Regions from separate parts of the Janthinobacterium lividum genome, predicted to be linked through region 1. Evidence: predicted binding sites of a transcription regulator. Region 1 holds the regulator's gene; the other holds the start of a gene.
What was found. The regulator LexA, encoded in region 1, represses DNA repair genes until DNA is damaged. The targets are predictions, from matches to a motif close to ACTGTATNNNNATACAGT.
Positions count from the first base shown of each region.

Region 2: a site for LexA is predicted at 1,565-1,582, ahead of U0004_RS01235 (putative DNA modification/repair radical SAM protein). Genes of this name have one in related genera too.

Region 1 covers NZ_CP139976.1:5,016,136-5,019,545, forward strand. Annotated here, with positions in the region: gene rplI (50S ribosomal protein L9) at 1-422, opposite strand, end outside; gene rpsR (30S ribosomal protein S18) at 450-740, opposite strand; gene priB (primosomal replication protein N) at 766-1,065, opposite strand; gene rpsF (30S ribosomal protein S6) at 1,086-1,475, opposite strand; gene lexA (transcriptional repressor LexA) at 1,751-2,386, shown strand; gene U0004_RS22690 (cystathionine gamma-synthase family protein) at 2,591-3,410, opposite strand, start outside.
Region 2 covers NZ_CP139976.1:293,703-297,112, reverse strand. Annotated here, with positions in the region: gene U0004_RS01240 (UdgX family uracil-DNA binding protein) at 1-320, opposite strand, end outside; gene U0004_RS01235 (putative DNA modification/repair radical SAM protein) at 317-1,549, opposite strand; gene U0004_RS01230 (hypothetical protein) at 1,762-2,286, shown strand; gene U0004_RS01225 (hypothetical protein) at 2,360-2,731, shown strand; gene modA (molybdate ABC transporter substrate-binding protein) at 2,946-3,410, shown strand, end outside.

The DNA.
Region 1 (3,410 bases):
ACTTCCACGACCACGTCGGTGTGCAGAGCAACCGAAACGTTGTGCTCGCCAACGATCTTCAGCGGGCCGGTAGGCATGCGGATTTGTGCTTTTTCGACAGCAAAACCTTGCTTGGTCAGCGCTTCAGCGATGTCGAAGTTGGTGACGGAACCGAACAGACGGCCATCAACACCAGCTTTTTGAGCAACTTGAACGGTCAGGCCGCTCAGTTTTTCGCCTTGGGCTTGCGATGCGGCCAGTTTGGCGGCAGCAGCTTTTTCCAGTTCGGCGCGCTTGACTTCGAATTCAGCCACAGCGGTTGCCGTAGCACGACGTGCCAGGCGTTGCGGGATCAGGAAGTTACGTGCGTAACCGTCTTTGACTTTGACGACTTCGCCGAGGTTACCGACGTTAACAACTTTTTCTAACAGAATGATTTGCATAGTTCTTCTCCAGGAATATCTGACCGATTAAGCGTGGTGCAGATCGGTGTATGGCAGCAGCGCGAGGAAGCGAGCGCGCTTGATTGCGGTGTCAACTTGGCGCTGGTAGTGCGCTTTGGTACCGGTCAGGCGTGCTGGCATGATCTTGCCGTTTTCTTGGACGAAGTCTTTCAGCGTGTCGACGTCTTTGTAGTCGACTTGCTCAACGTGAGCTGCGGTGAAGCGGCAGAACTTCTTGCGTTTGAACAACGGGTTTTGCTGTTTGCGTTTTTCTTTAAGCTTGAGCTTATTTTTGTCGAACTTTTTACCGAATGCCATGTCAGGCTCCTGTATCTAAAATGCGCTAGTCAGAATTGACTGCACTAAAATCAATGATGTGAAACACCAAACTCTTGCTGTTGCGGCTCTTCCTGGCCAGGAAACCCGTGAACTGATACACCCCGCCCAAGCTTGCCTGACTGAACCTGCCTGAAATTTCGCCAGCGGCTAGCGCGGCAACATCAAACTCGGTCAAACGGGCAATCCCTGCTTCCATCTGCTGCGAACTGTGTTGCAATACTGCATTCACAATCGGCAGCCCTGCCGGGGTATAGCGCAATATTTCGCGCTCGGCAATGATGGCGGTTACTTGTAGCTGGTTCAGCGCACGATCCTGGTCAAGAATTAAGCTGCTGCTGCGGCTGGAGCGGCTGCTGGTGCTTCGGTGCGGTGGCTTTTGGCCGCGTCTTCGCGTTGTACCGATTTCATCATCGGCGAAGGAGCTGTTTCAGCTTTCTTCATTTTAACGGTCAGGTGACGCAACACGGCATCATTGAATTTGAATGCTGTTTCCAACTCGACCAGGGTCTCGTTGTCGCATTCGATGTTCAGGCAGATGTAGTGTGCTTTAGGCAGCTTTTGGATCGAGTAAGCCATTTGACGGCGGCCCCAATCTTCCACGCGGTGAACCGAACCGCCGCGGGTGGTTACGCTGGCTTTGTAGCGTTCGATCATCGCGGGCACTTGCTCGCTTTGGTCCGGATGGACGATAAAGACTATTTCATAATGACGCATGCAAACTCCTTCAGGTCGGATTGATAATCGCCCACCCCGGCGTCAAGACGGGTGTGGGAAGGTCAGCCGAAGATTATAACCGCCTTTTGCAAACGTTTCAATCATTCCTTCCACAAGCGCCCGAAAAGCCCGCGCGCCACCGTGCTTTCCGCCCATGGACAAGTATTTCTTGCGAAATTCGCCTAAAACACGGAAATCCCCTTGCATAGTGGGCGATACTGTACAAAAATACAGACTGTTCATATAGACAGCATTTTAGTATGCACCCACCGCTCATGATCAAGCTGACAGCACGACAAGAACAAATCCTGAACCTGATCAAGGACGCGATTGAAAACACGGGCTTTCCTCCCACCCGTGCCGAAATCGCCAATGAACTGGGTTTCAAATCGGCCAACGCGGCCGAAGAGCATTTGCAGGCCCTGGCCCGCAAGGGCGCGATCGAGATTTCTCCCGGCACCTCGCGCGGCATCCGCCTGATCGGCGCGGCCGCTGAAGCCCTGCCATCGAAAGTGCCGGCAGCGCTGCTGATGTCGCTGCCCCTGATCGGCCGGGTAGCGGCAGGCTCGCCCATCCTGGCACAGGAAAACCTGGAAGCGAGCTACAACGTGGACCCCGCCCTGTTCTCGGCCAAGCCCGACTTCCTGCTGAAGGTGCGCGGCTGGTCCATGCGCGACGCCGGCATCATGGATGGCGATTTACTGGCCGTCAAGAAGGTCGATAGCGCCAAGAATGGCCAGATCGTCGTCGCCCGCATCGGCGACGAAGTCACCGTCAAGCGCTACAAGAAAACGGGTTCCGTCATCGAATTGCTACCGGAAAACCCCGACTTCAAGGTCATCACCGTATCGCCGGAAGATGAATTCGCCCTGGAAGGTTTGGCGGTAGGCTTGATGCGCAGCTGGCATTGATTGAGCGCGCCCTCATAAACCTACTGCGCAGCCCACTCTCGGGCATCCGTTGCTCGCTGTACCAATGTACAGCTCCGCTACTCAACCCGATATTGGGCTTGCTCGCTACGGTTTCTGAAGGCACGAAGACATTACCATTGAACGGCGAAAAACAAAGGGCCGCAACAGCATGACTGTTGCGGCCCTTTTCATTTATCCGGCGACTTATACATCGAGTGCCTGACGGAAATCCTCGAGCAAGTCCGCCTCATCCTCGATACCGACGGAGACGCGGATCAGGGATTCGGCGATGCCCATGCTGGCGCGGCGCTCGGCGCCCATCTCGTAAAAGATCGTATGGGCGACGGGAATGACCAGGGTGCGCGTGTCGCCGAGATTGCTCGCTGGAATGGCAAGATTGAGACGATTGAGGAAATCGAAGCAATCGATGCCATCCTTCAGCTCAAAGCTGAACAGCGAGCCATAGCTGCGGAACAAATCCGTTGCCAGCGCGTGCTGCGGATGCGCGGCCAAGCCCGGGTAATGCACGGCAGCTACCCGCGGGTCGGCAGCCAGCATGGTGGCCAGCGCCAGGGCGTTCGAGCAGGTGCGGTCCATGCGCAAGGCCATGGTTTCCGCGCCGACGGCGATATGGTGCGCCGCCTCCGGACCCAGGGAGGCGCCGAAATCGCGCAAGGCCTTGGCGCGGATTTGCGCGATGCCCCACTGCGCCGGCGCCGCCTTCTTGTAATTGTCGAAAATGTTCGGATACTGCGTCCAGTCGAACACGCCCGTGTCCGTCAAGCTGCCGCCCAGGGCATTGCCGTGGCCGCCGATGGATTTTGTCAGCGCATTGACCACCAGGCCCGCGCCCACGGCTTTCGGGCGGAACAGGTAGGGCGTCGTCATGGTGTTGTCGACGATGTACAAAATGCCGCGTTCCTTGCACAATGCGCCGATCTTCGCCAGGTCGGCGATCTGCGTGCGCGGATTGGCGATGGTTTCCACAAAGACGATGCGCGTGGCCGGCGTGATGGCGGCGGCC
Region 2 (3,410 bases), 1.6 Mb from region 1:
AGGCGCGCGCCGTCCGCGTCGGCGGGAGAAAGTACATCGTGCTGGTCCAGTTGCCAGCGCCAGAGCACCTGGTACAGGAAGGCCCAGCGATCCGGGGCACTGAAACAGGCGGCGCTTTCCAGCAATTCCACCAGGGAACGGGGCAGGCGCAGCAGTGGCGCGCTGGTATCCGTCGCATCTGGCGTCGAGGAAAACAGGTCGCCATCACCGGGCTGTGACTGCCAGGCAACGTCGGCAGGCGGCACGCCGCGCGCGATCAGTTCGCGCGCGGCCGCGCGCCACTCGTCGAACGATTGCGCCAGCCGCACCACCGTACTCATGCGGCCTGCAGCTCAGGCCACAAATTCATCTGCTGCGGCGCTTCCGCCATGGCGCGGCGCAGGTGTTCCGAGGCGGTGGTGTCGCGCGCGGGAAAGTAGTCGGCCGTGATGATGAAGGGGGCGATTTTCTTCATGCTGCAGCGCAGGCGCGACAGGTCGGCGTAGCGCACTTGCCGCAACTGGCGCAGGTCGACGATGCGCTGCGCGTTGCGCAGGCCGATGCCGGGCACGCGGGCGATCATGTGCTGCGCCGCGCGGTTCAAGTCCAGCGGAAAATGTTCGCGGTGCGCCAGCGCCCAGGCCAGCTTGGGATCGATGTCGAGCGCCAGGTTGCCGCCCGTGGCGGGCAGCAGTTCGCTGGCCTGGAAACCATAGCTGCGCAGTAAAAAGTCGGCCTGGTACAGCCGGTGTTCGCGCAGCATGGGCGGCGGCGCCAGCGGCACGCTTTTCGGGCTGTCGGGGATGGGACTGAAGGCCGAGTAATACACGCGCTTGAGTTTGTAGCTGCCATACAGGGTCTCGGCCGTGGAGAGGATTTGCTGGTCGTCGCTGGCGTCGGCGCCGACGATCATCTGCGTGCTTTGCCCGGCCGGCGCGAAGCGCGGCGACTTCGGTTCTTCCGCTTTCTCATCGAGCTTGCGGCGGATGGCGCCCATGGCCAGCTTGATCGTATGCACGCTTTTTTCCGGCGCCAGCTTTTGCACGCTGTCCTGCGTCGGCAATTCGATATTGACGCTGAGCCGGTCGGCATAGCGGCCCGCCTGCGCGATCAGGGCGGGATCGGCGTCCGGAATGGTTTTCAGGTGGATATAGCCGCGGAACTGGTGCACCTCGCGCAACTCGCGGGCCACCTGCACCAGCTGCTCCATCGTGTAGTCAGCCGACTGGATGATGCCGGAACTGAGGAACAGGCCGTCGATGTAGTTGCGCAGGTAAAAGTCGCTCGTCAGCTTGACCACCTCGGCCACCGTAAACCGCGCGCGCGGCACATTCGAGCTGCGGCGGTTGACGCAGTACTGGCAATCGTACAGGCAGTAATTGGTCAGCAGTACTTTCAGCAGCGAGACGCAGCGCCCGTCCGGCGTATAGCTGTGGCAAATGCCCATGCCCGAGGTGGCGCCAAAGCCGTCCTTGCCGATGGAATCGCGCTTGGGCGCGCCGCTGCTGGCGCAGGACGCGTCGTACTTGGCCGCATCGGCCAGGATTTCCAGCTTGTCCGTCAATTCCATGGTGCACCTCGATATACTGTGTTTATATACAGTATATCAGGAATGCAGTGCGACATAGTACGCAAGAGGCTGCGTTATTTGGCCATTGAGGAATGGCCTGCAAACGGTAAGGACATTGCATATAAGTAATGAAATATAGTGCTAGGATGTCAATGTTAGCTGGCGTTTCATTCTGTGAGGCGCTTAGCCAAAAATACCTCCGATCCACTCCCATGTTCAGCCTATTTCAGAAAAAACTCGTTCTATTATTTCTCGTCCTTTTCTTCCAGAGCCCGTTCGCGCAAAGCGATACCCTGCCCAAGCTCTCTGCCGTCTCCACAAACGCCTGCGATAAAAAAAATGGCGCATTGCAGATTAGTGTCGTGCTGGACAAGACCATCGCCGCCGCACACGAACCCGTTGGCGTGACCATCATGGTGGCGAATACCGGTAGAGATACCTTGCACTTGCCGGCCTTCATGGAACTGGAATCCTATTGGCTGCGTTTCGAGGTGCTCAATGAAAAAAACCAGCGGGTACGCTGGTTGGGGCCGGAAATGAAAATACTGGAGACAGATGACAAGGTCTCTTTGGAACAAGGCTATCAATGGGGAAGAAAGTTCCGTGATTTCGAGCGGCGCTACGCTGTATCCAAGGCCGGCATGTATCGCATACGGGCAATTTATGGCATATCGCCAGAGGGACGCTGTCCATTTGGCCGCGTCGTCTCGGAAGTCGTCAGCTTGCGCATCCGCTAGCAGGCGGCGTGCACTGGTTCGCAGACAAGCATGTCGTGATGTTTTGGTACTTGTAATGCAGGAGGCTGAGGCCATGAAGCTGGAAATAAAACTGGACATAGGAGCCGCTCTGCTGGTTCTTTTTGCGTATTGGGTCATGCAGGAGCGGCGTACGACCGGTGAGGAACCAGTCGTTACGCCGCTGGAACAGCGGGCGATCGCTGGGGATGGAAAGGCCATTGCCGAACTGCGCCAGGAATATTTGAAAAAAGGCGAAGTATCCACAGCGAATTACTGGCTGTATGCGGGAGCCCTGCGCGGGAATGCCGCATTGGTGGAGGAATATGCGCAACGGTTTGCGGCGATGCCGGAAGACAGGCAGGCGGCGCAAATACAAGGCATCAAGACCAGTTCCGCCTCGCCCGCGCAAAAAAAGGCCTTGCTTGAGAGGCTAGGCAAAAATTGAACGGCCAAGTTAAGCGATGAATTTGCTCGATCCGCTTGATCGCTTCCCTGCTGTCAGGTGTCATTGACGTACCGCAGCCAGCTGCCATTTTCCCGGCGCTGGCTGCATTTTCCTCTTTCTCCGATTTGCCATTGCTTGACCCACGCGATGGCAGAACGCTATATATAAGTGTATATTACGGTCCTTGTCACCGTTCACTTACAAGGATACGATCATGCGCCTCACCTCCCTCGCCCGCCTGCTTGGCACCGCTCTTCTCGCTACTGCCGCCAGCTCCGCCTTTGCCGGCGAAGTGGTGGTATCGGCTGCGGCCAGCCTGACGAATGCGTTCAAGGATGCGGCGCAAAGCTATGAGGCGCAGTATCCGGGCAGCAAGGTTTCCCTGAACTTCGCCGCCTCGGGCGTGCTGCTGCAACAGATCGTCAAGGGCGCGCCCGTCGACGTGTTTGCTTCGGCCGACCAGGAAACCATGGATGCGGCGCAAAAGCAGGGCCTCGTCTTGCCGGCCGACCGCATGGACTTCGTCGGCAACAGCCTGGTGCTGATCGTGCCGCACGACAGCAAGCTGGGCATCAAGAGCCTGGCTGACCTGGCGCACAAGGGCGTGACCCGCGTGGCCATCGCCAATCCGGCCAGCGTGCCCGTCGGCCGCTATTCGGAAGGCGCGCTGAAGAAGGCC